3 regions of the Paenibacillus sp. N3/727 genome follow, and region 2 is predicted to be linked to each of the others. Evidence: riboswitches for the same ligand, from Rfam matches in the RefSeq annotation. Region 2 holds a riboswitch; each other region holds the start of a gene.
What was found. Region 2 has a riboswitch for cyclic di-AMP ahead of MNQ98_RS25105 (TrkH family potassium uptake protein). Riboswitches for the same ligand answer to the same signal wherever they lie in the genome.

Region 1: another riboswitch for cyclic di-AMP. It lies ahead of MNQ98_RS28305 (hypothetical protein); the one in region 2 lies ahead of MNQ98_RS25105 (TrkH family potassium uptake protein).
Region 3: another riboswitch for cyclic di-AMP. It lies ahead of MNQ98_RS00490 (C40 family peptidase); the one in region 2 lies ahead of MNQ98_RS25105 (TrkH family potassium uptake protein).

Annotation. Positions count from the first base shown of each region.
Region 1 covers NZ_CP093336.1:6,064,576-6,069,971, reverse strand. Annotated here, with positions in the region: gene kdpA (potassium-transporting ATPase subunit KdpA) at 1-391, opposite strand, end outside; gene MNQ98_RS29980 (potassium-transporting ATPase subunit F) at 422-478, opposite strand; gene MNQ98_RS28310 (hypothetical protein) at 645-1,055, opposite strand; cyclic di-AMP (ydaO/yuaA leader) riboswitch at 1,179-1,346, opposite strand; cyclic di-AMP (ydaO/yuaA leader) riboswitch at 1,450-1,652, opposite strand; cyclic di-AMP (ydaO/yuaA leader) riboswitch at 1,982-2,145, shown strand; gene MNQ98_RS28305 (hypothetical protein) at 2,262-2,711, shown strand; gene MNQ98_RS28300 (TrmB family transcriptional regulator) at 2,874-3,638, shown strand; gene MNQ98_RS28295 (MFS transporter) at 3,768-4,913, opposite strand; gene MNQ98_RS28290 (AraC family transcriptional regulator) at 5,208-5,396, shown strand, end outside.
Region 2 covers NZ_CP093336.1:5,393,886-5,399,281, forward strand. Annotated here, with positions in the region: gene MNQ98_RS25100 (potassium channel family protein) at 1-430, opposite strand, end outside; gene MNQ98_RS25105 (TrkH family potassium uptake protein) at 447-1,790, opposite strand; cyclic di-AMP (ydaO/yuaA leader) riboswitch at 1,853-1,995, opposite strand; gene MNQ98_RS25110 (CPBP family intramembrane glutamic endopeptidase) at 2,272-3,942, shown strand; gene uvrC (excinuclease ABC subunit UvrC) at 3,976-5,396, opposite strand, start outside.
Region 3 covers NZ_CP093336.1:98,051-103,446, forward strand. Annotated here, with positions in the region: gene motA (flagellar motor stator protein MotA) at 1-313, opposite strand, end outside; gene MNQ98_RS00470 (hypothetical protein) at 506-799, shown strand; gene MNQ98_RS00475 (4a-hydroxytetrahydrobiopterin dehydratase) at 891-1,205, shown strand; gene MNQ98_RS00480 (c-type cytochrome) at 1,278-1,634, opposite strand; gene MNQ98_RS00485 (GNAT family N-acetyltransferase) at 1,767-2,291, opposite strand; gene MNQ98_RS00490 (C40 family peptidase) at 2,405-2,872, opposite strand; cyclic di-AMP (ydaO/yuaA leader) riboswitch at 2,874-3,010, opposite strand; gene MNQ98_RS00495 (C40 family peptidase) at 3,269-3,742, opposite strand; cyclic di-AMP (ydaO/yuaA leader) riboswitch at 3,746-3,884, opposite strand; gene MNQ98_RS00500 (hypothetical protein) at 4,180-5,004, opposite strand; gene MNQ98_RS00505 (M1 family metallopeptidase) at 5,016-5,396, opposite strand, start outside.

The DNA of each region.
Region 1 (5,396 bases), 670 kb from region 2:
TCTGAGAGAAGTAGGAGAGACCCGATTCACCGCTGTAGTGCTGCAGGTTCGTATTGGTCATGAAACTGATAATGGTATTGAACGATAGCGTCGGCTCCATGTTGTCGATCCCGTTTGGATTGAACGGCAGTATCTTTTGTAGCCTTAGAATGAGATAACCGGCCGCGACCAGCACGATGTTGGTTATCACAAAGCTGATCGCATATACTTTCCAGCTCATACCCTTGCGTTCTTTAAGCCCGATCAATGCGAAAATCGGTTTCTCCGCCCAGGAGAACCATTTATCTGTGCCGTTGGCTTCATTGCGAAACACATTATACAGATGGGTTCCGAGAGGCTTAACGAGCAGCACCAGAACCAGAATAACGATGGCAATTTGTACAATGCCCATGATTGATTGCTTCCTCCTTCAATAACACCCCTAGAATTTTTCCGGGTGAATCAGCGCGTAAATCAAATACAGAAAAATAAAGATCATAAATGCCATAATGATGATCATTGGTTATCAGCCTCCGGTTCATTGACCACGCGTCCGCACCAGGATAAAAACAAGGTGAACAGTGCGTAAGTTCCTCCTAGAATGAGCACCATGCACAGATCCTGCATGTCAATCCCTCCAAAACATATTTAATAAATAATAGTGGCTAGCTGACGAGTGATGAAATTAAGAAGGAAACATTGGTATGGTTCGTGTGCAGCACGATTGTTGCGCCAAGTCCTTTATAAATTAATCTTGGATTGCTTGAATGAGTGATGACATAGATCGGATCTGAGGTCCATGTACGGCAAATCCGCAAATAACGGCAGCACAGGTTCAGACTGCTTTCAAACAGGAACACCTTGCTGACGGAAAACTCGGGAATGATCCAGGTTTGTTCATCAGTAGTGTCGATCAAGATCATGTTTTTGGCTCCAAGCTTATCCAGACGATCTTGCTCTGCCCGGTTGTTCACAATGGCTGCAAACGGAATTTTATTTCGAATAAGCTGGGTTACGAATTCCTCCCCTGCCTTGGTTGGAGCGGATACGATGATCAGATCTTGCAATTTTTCCATGTTTTCTCCTCCTGATTACTAGAAAGAGAAGGCAACAAAAAAGAAGCCACAGGGAAGGAGAGTCACTCTTCCCGTGGCTTCTGATGACACAGTGAAATACACCGTGCCTTGCACACGACAATCGTTGCCTCTCTCGATACGCTTACGAGGTTAGCTGACGGATTCGGGCGTGAGAGTCGCCCTACCCATAGGCAGTTATCCTGCCGATGAGATTCACCCCTGAGAGAAATACACGTCTCTCGTTTGGTTCCCCCGTTCCTTTTCCATTCAAGGACTCAGCGAATAAAAAGCATTTTGTAAAAAACCACAGAGGCATCAAGCCCTGTGGTCGTGTTTCTCGATCACAAGCTTCATCATCCTCTCCTTGTGAGCAGACCGCGTCAATTAAATGCGTGACTGCTTAACTCAACGCTTACGAGGTTAGCTGTCGGATTCGGGCGGTGAGAGTCGCCCTACCTGATCCGAATTTCATGGAGTCTTTGGATCAGGATTCACCCCTGGAGATGTTCAATGGTGGCTCTCACACCACCTGGCGCATCTCCTTGTTTGGTTCCCCCGTTTCCCTTGCCTAGCAAGGGAATTCAGCGATTCATGAGAAAACATTGTTCAATTCATGATTCGTATCATACGTCTGGCGGTTCGTAATGTAAATCGAGGGAGAGGCACATTTGAGGTGTTTTTTAACCGGATAGCTGCGGGAAAGAAGTTCGATCACCCGAATACTGCTTCATACTCTGTATTTCTCTGTATTTCGTTAATTTTTCGTAAAGTGGTAAAATACTGTGCATTTGTATGGATAATCGATGTCAAGCCCTAATGTACACGTTTTCTTTTGGCTTTTTCGTCGATATTTTGAATTTATAGACCATAAATGAACATTTACTTTGAAAGGGACAATGACGTATGATTCATCCAACTTTAACCATATAATCTACACGCTGAGTTCCCGAAAGGGAGGCGGGGGAACCAATCTCACCATAATTAATGGTGAATGGGGTGAATCCTTAGAGCTTGCTGCGCAAGCACAGGGTAGGGCACTCTCAAGCCCGAATCCGACAGCTAACCTCGTAAGCGTATTGGGAGAGAACACGACCCATCATACTTTAGGTGGCACGATTGTGCCGCATTCAGCGCCTGGGGAGCGGGTTTCTCTGCTCTTTCAGGCTTTTTGTGCTGCAATTGAACCCTAGAAAAGGAGACTGTGAGATGGCTAAAATAACAGACTCTTTACCGCAATTAACGGAACATAAACTACACGAAACTACGATACGTTATATGGAGATTTTCCGTTTTGACGGTAACTCGGCTGAACAGGATATTCCGTGGAACGATAAGAGTACGAACTGTGGATTGTTTAAAATATCTTGTAGCGGTGCTTCTGGCTATGCGGAGTATGCACTGCCGGATACGAGAGAGTATGCGGATCTTGTGCGCTGGTCGTCTGTGTTTATGCGATTAAAGGGACTGACGGTGGCCGAGGCCATAAGCACTATTCAGAAGCAGCAGTGGGGAGCTGTCCGCACGATGCTGGCGGAATCCGCTCTAAAGGATCTTTCAGCGAATCTGATCCAGTGTAATGAGCGCCAACGCCTAGGAAGCCTTCCGCTGGAGCGCTCTTTTTTGATGGATTGCTCGCGTGCTTATTTTTTGTTTTGATTCATAATTTATGGAGATTATGAAATTCTATAAAGGTAAACGTTAAGCACTAATTGCTGTTTTGAGTTTCTATAAACATGCATTCCCATTTCCACAGTACTGGTCAAGCGTCTCACGCTCCGGTAACATAGAGGGTAACAAGTGAATGTACAAGGAGGAGCTATGCTTCTACAATTCGGTTACTCCCAGTATGAGAGCAAAGTATATGAAACGCTCGTGACGAGCGGCGAGGCGATGGATGCATCGAGTATCGTGAAGTTGTCCGGTGTTCCGAAGGCTAAAATTTATGAGGTGCTGGACCGGTTGGTGGACAAGGGAATTGTCATGGATACGGTATCCGGCAAAAAGCGTACCTATACGGCACTTCCCGTGGAAGCTGTGATTGATAAACTGACGCATGAGTTTGAGAGTGACATTAAGGAGCTTCGTTCAGCGGGTGTTCGCAAAACGGTTGTGGATGATCAGGTGTGGAGTCTGAAATCGCATAGCTCGATCCAGGCGTTCTGCAAACAGATGATAGAGGAAGCACAGGAGTCTGTTCTCGTCTCGATGTGGAGCGATGAGTTTAATGAAATAACCGATCTGCTGGACCGAAAAGAGCGGGAAGGTGTGCGTGTTGAAGCTTTGGTGACGGGGGATGACCATCCGGAAGTGTCGCTGTCCAAGCTGTATGTGCTGAATCCTACGGCCGATCACGATAAGCTGGAGCGGTTCATGCTTCTGGTAACAGATACGAAGCAGCTTCTATTCGCAGGCGTCGAGCAGGGCAGCTGGCAGGCAATCCGGACGCAGGCACAGCCGTTTGTGAAGGTGTTTGTTGAATTTTTCTATCACGATATGGCATTGACTGCATTCAGTCGTAAATATCCAGAGGAGATGTTCAAAGACGAAGAGATTAAAGCGCTCTTGCTCCGGCTGCGCTATTAAGCAAGGACAGAAAGTTTGGAGGAATGATTGCTCCGCACAGCGTCTCTCAACAGCAAAGGGGCATCCCACAGGTCAATGGACCTTGTGGGATGCCCCTTTAAGTGTATACTGTGTGAACTTGATCCAAGTTTACAACTGCTCTGCGGTTCGGGACGAAGCAGCAGCTTCGTCTTTGGCAGGAGCAGAACGGCGAGTTAGCGAGAAGAACGCGACACCGAAGGCAACAGCAGCGATGATACCGCCGACCCAAGGATTGTTGGCTACCGAGCTCTTCTCAATAACGGTGCTGCCGATAATTGAACCCGAGGCGATTCCCAGGTGAAGCATGGAGGAATTCAGACTGAGCTGTGTCTCTGCATTGTCTGGAGCCAGCTGAAGCAGATACGTCTGCTGAGCTGGAGAGATGGCCCAACTGAGCGCACTCCATATCATCATAGCGATCAGGAACACCCAGAACGAGATTTGAGCTGTGAGCATGACCATGAACATCGATACCGAGAAGCATGCCACAATGGTGAGGATCGAACGTTTCGTACCGAAACGGTCAGCTATCCATCCGCCCAACCCGCCGCCTGTTACGGCTGCGATGCCGAACAGGAAGTAAACGACACTCATCATGCCGGGACTGACGTTGAATGTGGACTGTACATAAGGCTGTAGATATCCGTACAAAGTCAGATGACCGGTGAGCAGCAGCAGGACGATAAGCTGGGCGCTCACGATTTTACTATTTTTCAAAAGCGCAAGCTGTTCACGTAGCGGTACTACCGGGTTCGGAGCTGTGCGTTTCGTGAATAATGCAATGCCGGCCATAGATAGCAGGCTAAGAATCGCAATAACGAGAAACGGAGCGCGCCAGCCGTAAGCATTACCGATGACCATACCGAGTGGTACCCCGAGAACAAGCGATCCGCTGATTCCCATATAGATAATTCCGATCGCGCGACCTTTGTGCGATTCCGGAACGAGCGAGGCTGCCATCGAGACGGACAGTACAATGATGACGGATCCGCTCATAGCAGATAATGCACGGGCTGCGATGATTGCTGCATAACTTGATGTGAAAGCTACGATCAGATTACTGATCATAAAGGCAGTCATCATGTACAGATAGAGCTTTTTGCGTTCCATTTTAGCGGTCACATTAATCAGAATCGGACCTGAGATTGCAAAGGCAATGGAAAAGATGGTGATAAACTGACCAGCAGAACTGATGGATATTTGAAGATCCTCTGCAATGAGATTCAGAATGCCTCCAACGATGAGTTCAACCATACCGACGACAAACGCCGCGATGGCCAATATATATACGCGAAAATTCAAACAGACACATCCTTATCTCATAAAGTATCAAATTTAAGTTACTACCATTATAGTAACCTTGGTTATCTGATGCAACCTTTTTTCGTGTTCAAATAACCGTATATTCTTTTTAGCCGATTTAAAGTCACCCCGGAGTGATAGCCTGTCCTATATCATCGTGGTAATATTTGAATAATTCGACTTGAAAGGGTGCTGTAATGCCTTTTTCAAGAAATTCAGAACTTTTGGTGGAGGTGAATTTGCCAGATGGACAGGCCTCAGAGTGTCATGCGTGATCATATTCTTTTTCCGGACAGCTCTTTTCCATTTACGGCTTCGACGACGGAAGGGGTTAACCCCGGATTCCAACGTCTGCACTGGCATCAATCTCTGGAAATGAACTACATACGAAGCGGAAGCGGTTACTATCTCATTAACGGGATGAAAGTACCGTTT
Region 2 (5,396 bases):
GTTCAATGTAATCCAGAAGGTTCGGCGTAACAAGCTGATGCGCAACTCTTATTCCCATATCTCTCTCCGGAAAAATTACCCGGTCAACACCCAGCTTTTCCAATGCCCGGCCGTGCAATACGGATATTGCCTTGGCAACGACGGTGGCTACACCTGACTCCTTCAGAAGAATTGCCGCCAAAATACTCGTCTGGATCTCGTCACCTATTGCTACAATGCCGCAATCAAAGTTCCGTATTCCGAGTGATTTAAGTACTTCCTCATCCGTCGCATCGGCAACCACGGTATGGGTGAGGAACTCACTCATATCCTCGACCACTTCTTCATCCCGGTCGATCCCGAGTACCTCATAACCTAAATCCATCAGCTCAAGCGCCAGACTTGATCCGAATCGCCCGAGCCCTATTACCACAAACTGCTTCGCTTTCATTTCTCAGCCAATCTCCTTATCCAATAATCATTTTTCCTTCTGGATGACGATACAATTCCTTACCCTTTTTAGGGCCTAATGCATATGCAAGCGTTAGAGGCCCAAGTCGTCCCGCAAACATCGTAATGCTAATCAGAAGTTTTCCGAACAATGACAAGTGCGGTGTCAATCCCATCGACAGACCCACTGTGCCAAACGCGGATGTTGCCTCGAACAGTATAGAGAGAAAGCTGCTATCTTCTGTCGTTGAAAGAATCATGGCTACGGTGATTACCAGCAACAGAGCAAGCAGCGTAATTGTCAGGGCTTTAAGAACCCGTTCCTGAACCAGCCGATACCGGAACAGCACAATCTCATCTTTGCCCCGCATCATAGCAATGACAGCAGCGATCATCATCGTAAATGTCGTCGTTTTAATCCCGCCCCCCGTTGATCCCGGGGAAGCTCCTATAAACATCAGAATAACTATGAAAAACTGTGTAGCCTGACGCAAACCGGTTATATCGAGCGTATTGGCTCCTGCTGTTCTCGGCGTGACCGATTGAAAGAAGGAGCCAAGAATTTTTCCGCCCCAATTCAGCGATCCTAATGTTTTCGGATTCGTGAATTCAAATATGAATATGACAACTGCCCCTATCAAAATAAGCGCGCCTGTCATGGATAAAACCACCTTGGAATGTAATGACAGCTTGCGGTTTTTTTTATAATCAACTAGATCAGCCATAACGATAAAACCAATTCCTCCGGATACGATCAAGAACATAACCACAAAATTGACAAGCGGGTCGTACACAAACCCGGTCAAGCTTCCAAAATGACCGAACAGATCAAATCCCGCATTGTTAAACATCGTTACTGCATGAAATATTCCGTAGTACAAAGCTTTCCCGAAAGGCATATCAAATGCCCAGCGAAGGGTCAGCAGCAGTGCTCCACAAGCTTCAATCACCAATGAATACAGCAGAACCCTGCGGATTAGTCGGACGATACCCTCCATCGATGACTGATTCATCGCTTCCTGCAGGACAAGACGATCTTTTAATGAAATACGGCGCTTTAATACAAGCGCAAACAGCGTGGCCATGGTCATGAAACCCAAACCGCCTATCTGTATCAGGAGCATGATGACTACCTGTCCGAAGGAACTGAAGAATGTCCCTGTATCCACCACCACAAGACCGGTAACACAGGTCGCGGATGTCGCAGTGAATAAGGCATCCATAAAGTTCAGCGGTTCCCCTGTCGTATTGGCAATCGGCAGCATTAGGAGCAAGGTTCCAATCGTGATAATTCCTCCGAACCCCATAACAAGAATCTGCGGTGGCGACAAGCGGAGCCAAAATAATTTGGAAGTCAACATATTCACCTCTTCAAAAAAGTCAAAGAAAAAAAGACACTGGAAATCCAATGCCTTACGCGTTTGGGTTCCTGTGCTGCAGCCTACGAGGTTAGCTGACGGATTCGGGCATATCACAGGTCGCCCTATTCACTGCTATACTGCAGAGAAATTCACCCCAATTAAATGGTTCCCCCATTTTCGTTACGAAATTCGGCTGATCTATTCAATTAACATGATGTGATTATAACGCAATACCCTTAAGAACCCAAAGCCGCTTTTAACGTAAATTAACTTAAAAAAGAACGAAATTGGGCATATTCAGGAGTAGTAGCACATGGTTTTCTGAGGTTTTCGAAATCTTTCCTTCGTTTTCATCGTATCTTTCATAATTTTGAATGGATAAGCCGTTTGCAGCTTTCATATCTATGTTATATTGACTTTATGTCTCCATGAAAGAAACGTCTCGAACGGTTTCTAACCCCTATTACCAAGGAGGAATGACATGAATAAAGCAGGACAGCCCCTTAAACTTCAGTCGAACAAAAAACCTTTAATGGTGCTCGGGGCAATCGGCCTGATTCTGTTTCTAATTTTTCAGGTATTCCCGTCTACTGCCTCTGACACGCTAGAGGTAAAAGCTCCCGAGATGATCACCAAAGAGGCAGCGGCAGAGGCCGCTGAACGCTTCGTACAGGAACAGCTGCAGTACAGCATCGCACCAGGTAAAGAACCTCTCGTTACATATCAATCCCGCTCCGATGTGTACGGATACCTATCCAAAGAAAAGTTGCTGACCGAATATAACAAAAAGTTCGAAAGCAAGTATCCTTATGATGTTTATCGAGTAAGGTTTGATCAAAATGATGGGACAGCTTTAAATGTGGATGTACATATGCAGAACAAGGGTATCGCCGGATTTTCCTATGATATAGCCGGCTCCAGTTACGAAGGGGCCATGCTGCAGATGGGCGGCGTACGAACGCAGATGCTCCTGATGATCGAAGGCGGCATATCGCTAGCCGAGAAGGAGGCGCTTGCTGCACCTTGGCTTCACCGAGCGGGTTATGATACGTCCAAGCTTGAACAAATTACTGGCGAAGGGGAACCTGGTCTGAAATATGAGGACCCGGAAGCTAAGATCGGTGACTCCCGTCTTCAGCTGAACTTCTCCTTTGAAGACCGCCAACTGCGTTCGTACGAGCCTGTATTTTCCGTTCCTAGTGCTCACACCGCCTATGTGGAGAAGCAGACTCTTAACGCCACCTTGCTTACATTGCTGGGCTACGGATTGTTTACACTGGTTTTAGGCGTTCTGGCAATCGTCTACAGTGTAAAAACCAGTGCTCACACTTCATTTAAAAGGGGTATTTTCCTTGCTTTACTGTTGTTTGTTATTCAAATGCTGAACACTTATAACCTGCTGCCAGTCTTTAAAGCAGACGGAATGAGCGATGCCAGCATTAAAGGTATCATGATCTTTTATGTGGGCTACTCCCTCGTATTCTCAGCCCTGCTCTACTTCTCACTCGTCGGAGGGAACGGATTGTGGCGTAAGGAAGACGGATTAAATCCATGGCCGCGCGCCAAAGAACCCGGTTATGGCGTATACGTGCTGGAAAGCATGAAACTCGGGTATTTGTGGGCTTGTATTCTGCTCGGTGTACAGTCCCTGATCTTTATCGCGTTGGGTCTTACACTCAACACCTGGTCTACAACAGATGCCTCGCAGTCGCCTTTTAACATGTTGTACCCATGGCTGTTTCCGTTGATGGCCTGGTTTGCAGGTATATCGGAAGAGGCTGTCTATCGTCTGTTCGGTATTAAAATGGTTAAAAAAATCGTCCGCAACACGTTCGTAGCCAGCCTCATCACCTCGATCATCTGGGCCCTCGGCCACACCTTGTATCCAATCTATCCGGTCATCTCAAGACCGATTGAGCTGGTCATCATCGGACTTCTGTTCAGCTTCATCTTCTTGCGTTACGGATATATGACCGCCGTATTCTCGCATGTGGTGTTCAACAGCATTCTGATGGGCTTCAGTCTCATGATGATGAACGATCCGGTCAACCTGTGGATGGGGATATTCTACATTATTTTGCCGGCCATCGTCGGTTACGTAATCTACAAATTCAATACATTAAAAAAAGAAACGGCTTATCCGTCCATATAGGACGGAGGCCGTTTCTCCTTTTCCATAAATATATTATGACTCCTCATCACGCAGTGCGCTTAAAATCTCCTTAGCGAGTTTATCGCCAATAGACAAAGGCCGGAAGTCATCAATACTGGCCTCTTTAATCTTTTTGACAGATCCAAAATGCTTCAGGAGCATCTTACGCCGTTTCTCTCCGATTCCCGGAATCGCATCCAGCTTCGAGGTAACCATCGATTTCCCCCGCTGGTCACGGTGGAAAGATATCGCGAAACGGTGAACCTCATCCTGTATACGCTGGAGTAAATAAAACTCCTGACTGTCACGAGGCAGCGACACAGGCTCTGGTGGATCCCCCACCATCAGTTGCGCCGTCTTATGCTTAGCATCCTTAACAAGTCCGCAGACCGGAATGAACAGACCGAGCTCATTCTCCAGCACATCCACGGCTGCAGAAATTTGGCCCTTACCTCCGTCCACTACGATCAAATCGGGCATAGGCAGATTTTCCTTAAGCACCCGTTCATAGCGCCTCCGTATAACCTCTCGCATCGTCTCATAGTCGTCCGGCCCCTGCACGGAACGAATTTTATACTTCCGGTATTCCTTCTTGTCAGGTTTGCCGTTAATAAACACAACCATGGCAGAGACCGGGTTCGTTCCCTGTATATTCGAGTTATCGAACGCTTCGATCCGATGCAGCGTGTCGAGACCGATTACCTCGCCCAGGTTAGCGGCAGCAATCGACGTCCGCTCCTCATCCCGTTCAATCAGCCGAAACTTCTCATCCAGTGATACTTTGGCATTTTGCGAGGCCATCCCGATCATTTGGCGCTTCAAGCCTCGCTGCGGCACGTGCACCTTCACACCGATCCACTCCTGCAGAGCTGCAGCACCACCGGCAGCGTCCACGCTTCCTGCTCCTTCACCGAGGTAATCGCCGGCTTTATCGGAAGCCTCAGTAGCCGGAACAGAATCTTGCTGCATAGCTTCGTCGTCCTGTAGATCCATCTCTTTCATTTCTGCTTCAGCCGAAGGGGCAACTGCCTCTGCAGAAGCCGCATCATCGACTGAAGGGCCTGGCAGAAGTATTTCCTGAGGCAGAGCCGGATTGTCACTGTAATACTGTGCCACAAATGACATGAAGTCGCTGTACGCCTCTCCGTAGTAAGGAAACACGGATGCGTTTCGCTGAACCATTTTACCCTGGCGCATATATAGAATTTGAACACACATCCAGCCTTTATCAACCGCAAAACCAAATACATCCCGGTCCTTCGTATCGGCAGTAGTAATCTTCTGCTTTTCCATAATAGCATCGATATGCATGATTTGATCCCGAAGCTCTTTGGCACGCTCGAAGTACAGCTCTTCGGCCGCCTCCTGCATTTTTCGCTGCAGTTCTTTTTTCACTTCTTCATGTCCACCGCTTAGAAAAGAGCTGATTTCCCGTGTAATCTCCTCGTAAGCCG
Region 3 (5,396 bases), 1.1 Mb from region 2:
TGATTTCCTCGACTTTTGATTCGAGCGCGAGCAATCCCTCGCGGCGGGTAATGGAGGCATACTCCATAAAGAGTGTAATCAAATCTGTTTTATTCATCAGCTTTTGCTTCACGAAAATCATTTTGATAAGCTTAGGAAATTTCTTAAGCTCCGACAAAGGAAAACCTATAAACAGTGTGGCTGCCGTACCGCCCAAAATAATGACAAAGGCGGCAGGATTAACTAAAGCGGTAAGTGGTGCATGCTTTAACACCATTCCGACCAGTACGGATACAAACCCGAGCACTAAACCTATAATCGTTGAAATTTCCATAATACACCTCATCCATGAGAAATAAATAACGAATCCATTCGTTTTGCCGTCCTTTTGGGTAGACAGCATTGTGCAAATGAGCGCATTACACTATTTATCGTCAGGTTAGTGTTTTTTTTTTAGCTGTAATTTCCGGTATAATAGAAGCAAGGGAAACTTGCAGGTATGAAGTGACAGAAAGGAGTGAGAGAGATGGGTGTTAAGCATGGGCGTGATTACGGTGATATTTTGACAGATTTGACTGAAGCGGTCGGACGTATTCCGGACAGCTACGTGTTTTTTGAAATGGAATCGGAGGATTGGAGCAACCTTAACGATACGGAGAAAAATGAGGTTCATGAGGCGCTGGCGGAGGATTTATTTTATGCACTGGGCACAGAGCCTGTCATATCGGTAGGCAGTGGAGTTGTCATTCACGATCAGACAAACCATCGGATACATATTTTAATTGGGGAAGAAGAATTGGCGTTTGTAGCTCTCGTCTAGCTAAGGTAATGAACCAAAGATCAGAGGAATAGAATAGATGAATAATTGGTCCCGCCTTGGTGGGAGAGGTTTTTTTGGGGAGGAAGATAAAATGCTGTATACACAGCAGGAAGTTGAAACACATCTGGAAAGACTTGAAGGCTGGGAATTGGAGCAGGGACGGTGGATTATCCGTAAATATACCTTTCCTGCGTTTATGAAAGGGATTGCTTTTGTGGATGAAGTCGCTGCGATCTCGGAGGCATTCGGTCACCATCCCTACATTACAATCGATTACAAAACCGTGACGCTACGTCTGACTTCTTGGGATGAAGGCGGTATTACGGCTGTAGATATCAAAGAGGCACAGCAGTTTAATGAGGCATACGAAAAAAGCCGCTCCAAGGACAATAAGGAGCAGGATTAGCAGCAGCGGATGCTTATATAAAAAACACGCTTGGAACGGGAGAGCTCCTGTCCAAGCGTGTTTTTCTGCTTATTATTTTTTCTCAGACAGATAAAGTGCAAGATTGGCAATTTCCTCTGGTTTAAGTTGATCTTTAAAGGCAGGCATACCTTTACGGCCCTTCGTGATCACGCCAAACAATGCATTAGTGTCCATATGTCCGCCTACTTGCTGGAGAGCTGGTCCTGCTCCGCCCTGGAGCTGATCACCATGACAGGTAATGCAGCTGGCTTTCAACGTAGCTTCAGCCGCAGCCGCGTCCAAAGTTACCTCAGGCATTGTTGGTTTTGCTTCTTCAGCTACTTCTTTTTTCCCTGGAAGCGTAAACATCAGCGCAAGGGCCAGCGCACATGCGACGAAGAACAATCCGCTCATAATCCATTTTTGCATCGTCATATCGTCCCTTCTTATGTATACTGCAATTGATTCTATTATAAACGAACATACAAAGACATCATAGCAGTTGTGACAAAAAAAGCAATAAAACAACGCTTTCTTTAACTAAAATTACACAAAATTGTGCTATTTTTCATAGTCATAACGGTTTCGGATGGAATTTCCAGAATCGTCCGAAGACATATAAACCATGCAATGAAAAAGAGCTTTGCCAGTCGGAGTCATCCGTTCGTACGTGTCCGTAACATGAAAACCGACGTTGTAGTATGTGCGGATTGCACGTTCATTCCAAGTTAAGACCTCAAGGTCAATCTCATCCTCAGGACGCCGCTGCCTGGCCACATCCACAATAGACTGCACAAATTGTTTACCCATTCCGAGTCCACACCAATCCGGTCGCATACCAAGACCAATCCGCGTTACGCCTTCCATTGGGAACAACTGCGCGAATCCCCACATCCGCTGTTCTTCATCGAGAATGGATACATACTGCTGCTCGCGGATGTCCGGATCGCCAAACTCGATACCAAGTCCTTTCATTTGCTCCCAGGGGAGCCAGCCATAGATATTGTAAGGAGATGGGTAGGTCCAGCTGCAAATCTCCGCCGCTTGATACGAATCCATTGGAACCGCATAAAACCGCTGTGCCATGGGAAGCAATTGTCATTCTCCTTTCATGATTTACGGAATAAGAAGAAAACACCCGCCAAAAGAAGGGATGCTTCTCTTCGCGGGTATATTTGTATGATATAAATGATTTCAAATTATTCAGACGCGTGGTTTTCGTATGCTGAATCATCCATAATTCGCTTGGCGCCAATATAACGCTCCGCATAATAGCTTTCACCCAGTCGGTTAGTTACGACCCCTCTTGAAGTGGAGGCATGGGCAAATTGATCATCGCCGATATAAATGCCTACATGGGATACGCCCTGACCTGATGTATTGAAAAATATGAGGTCCCCCGGGCGAAGGTCTTCGCGGGATACGGCCGTACCCATCTCAAATTGGGAGCCCGACTGATGGGGAAGCTTCATTCCCATTGCGGAGAATATGTACATTGTAAATCCAGAGCAGTCAAAACCACTTGTTGTCATGCCACCATAGCTGTATCTTGTCCCTAGCACCTTATCGATTTCTTGATCCAGCTTACTATCGGCAAAAGCGCTGCCTAAGCCTGCCGTGAACAGCATCGAAAGGCCTAACACGGTTGCACTGAACTTCTTAAGCATAAATAACTCCTTCCGCTGCCTGCGAGGTTAGCTGTAGGGTTCGGTTGAAGGTCCCCTATGATCCCTTAGTAGCAAGATCAATTCACCCGTGGTTGGATCCCCCGCTTCCATTGTTCTGGAATTTGGCATATGCATTCTATATATAAAAGCCCTTACAATAATGACAAAGTTATTACATTGAATATTCTATCAGAGGGCCTGTCCATTTGGCAATTGTTTCTTGCTGTCTTTTGAATAGAATAGATGGCTATTCGTGTCGAATTATTGTCACAAAAATTTTCTCGTAAAGGTGCAAACTTTTTCCCTATTTCATCCGTTATAAAAGTATAAAGAAAAAGCCGCGAAGGAGATTGTGGTGAATCTCATTCGGGCTTAAGTAAACTTTTGGTTATGAAATTAATTGTAGTTCACGGCGGCGGATTTGTACTTGCTTGGGCTCATGACTCGTTTGGCGCCAATGTAACGCTTGCCAAAATAGCTCGAGTTGATTGCGGTGATGGTGACACCGCGGGAACTTGAGGAATGTGCAAATTTGCCCCCGCCTATATAGATCCCTACATGGGATACGCCTCTGCCTGAGGTGTTAAAGAATACAAGATCGCCGGCTTTCAGTTGGCTCTTCGGTACTGCAGTCCCAACTTTATATTGGGATACCGATGAACGCGGCAAAGTCAGCCCCAGTTTCTTGAATACATAACTTGTAAATCCAGAGCAATCGAATCCTTTGGCTGTGGTTCCGCCCGATTTATAGGAGACGCCAATGACGGGTTTGATTGCGCTGTTTAACTTGGAATCCGCGAAAGCGCTTCCGGTGCCTAACGTAAGGGCGAGAGCTAGACCGAGTGAAACGGCTGTTAGCTTCTTTTTCAAGTGATAAGCTCCTTCCAATGCCTGCGAGGTTAGCTTAAGGGTTCGGCTGAAGGTTAGCCTATGACCCCTCTGTTGCGAGATCAATTCACCCAAGACGGTTCCCCCGCTTCCCGTTGAAACGGGAATTCGGCTTCTTAAGATATAAGACAGATTATAAGTATACGATAGTTTATCCATATGAAATAGTTACAGGAAAGATGACAAAGTTGTTACTAACACATTCGTTATTTTATCAGAGTATTAACTTTTTGGCAAACGAGGAAAGTATATTTGAACATAAAAAATCCCGTTCTTCCTAGAGGAGAACGGGATTTTTTTATTTAGTTGGCTAGCGTTATGCATCTTTTGAGCTTGATAGTGACATATAATGCATGAATTTATGGTAAAAATTAGTTTTTTTGATTATGCTAAGTTTCTTATGGATATGTGAACGATTTTCAAATTTGACGACTATGAGTATGCCATACATGATATTGAGCAGTAACGCTCCACAACTGGAACAGACTGCTCACAAAATAGGAGGTCTGCTGAATGATTAACCCGATCAGACCTGACCATAGGAAGGACATACCGCTGAGTAGAAGGAGAAGAGCTATCGCTGTTCCGCCGATCGTAATGGAGATGAGCATAGCCTTTCCGATGTGACGGAGACAGACCATCAGAGCGGATATCATGCCCATGCCAGTTGTTTTGCCGAACTGCATATAAAGAAAGAACAAATGAATGAGATACGCATACAACAGCCAACAGACGAAGTAAGGAGCGATCTTTAGCAACGTAGACGGGTCGCGAATGGCAGCTAATAGTGAAGGTAACATTTTCGGCACCAGCCAATATGCGGGGGTAAAGGTCAGAATCGTCTCAACCACATAAAATAAAGTTACCGGTTTCCATAGCTGACGGATGCCCTTGAAGAAGAACAGACCTCGCTCGCCTTTCGCCTCTTGATGGAGATTGTAAAATATACCGGCATGAATAAGAGGAGTCAGAAGCATCCGAATGATCAGCATACAGATGAGTATCCAGGCATAGGTATGAACGTCACTGCTTTGAGTCAGGGCCTTTTCGCCCTCGTAAAAATACAACAGCTTACTAAGCTCATTCGGAGCAGGGTCCGGGAATCGCATCAGTAGCGGAACGACGGCTGATTTAACAAGGCGATACAGGCAATATCCCCACAGAAGCCGATACAGAAACAGAAGAATAATAACATAGAACTGATCTTTCACACTGGTCCAGCCTTTGCCTGCGTAGCTTTTCATGTTCTCCCCCCTTACCATGACAGGCTGCCGAATAGTGTCTCTACCAGCTTGGTGATGCTCAGGTTCCAGCGCGTGACAGCTTTCGGATCCATTCCCGCCTTCATATAGTTATTGATGTGTTTGTTCTCGAGCACGATCGTGTATTTCGGATCAACCATTGTCCAGATGAGTGGAGATTTATGTTTGATTTCATACTGGGTTTTTCCATTCTTGCCGTCCCACACCTTTTCAACCGTCTTCCCGTCCTCAAATGCAAATCTGATCGGGATGTTGGAGACGGTGCCGCCCTTGCTCACGATGGTCACAATCGTCTTATAGGCGGGGTCTTCCCGGGTTCCGATATTTTGGGTCTGAATGTTCTCCACAGCGACGTCAGCCATCAGGTTACCGTA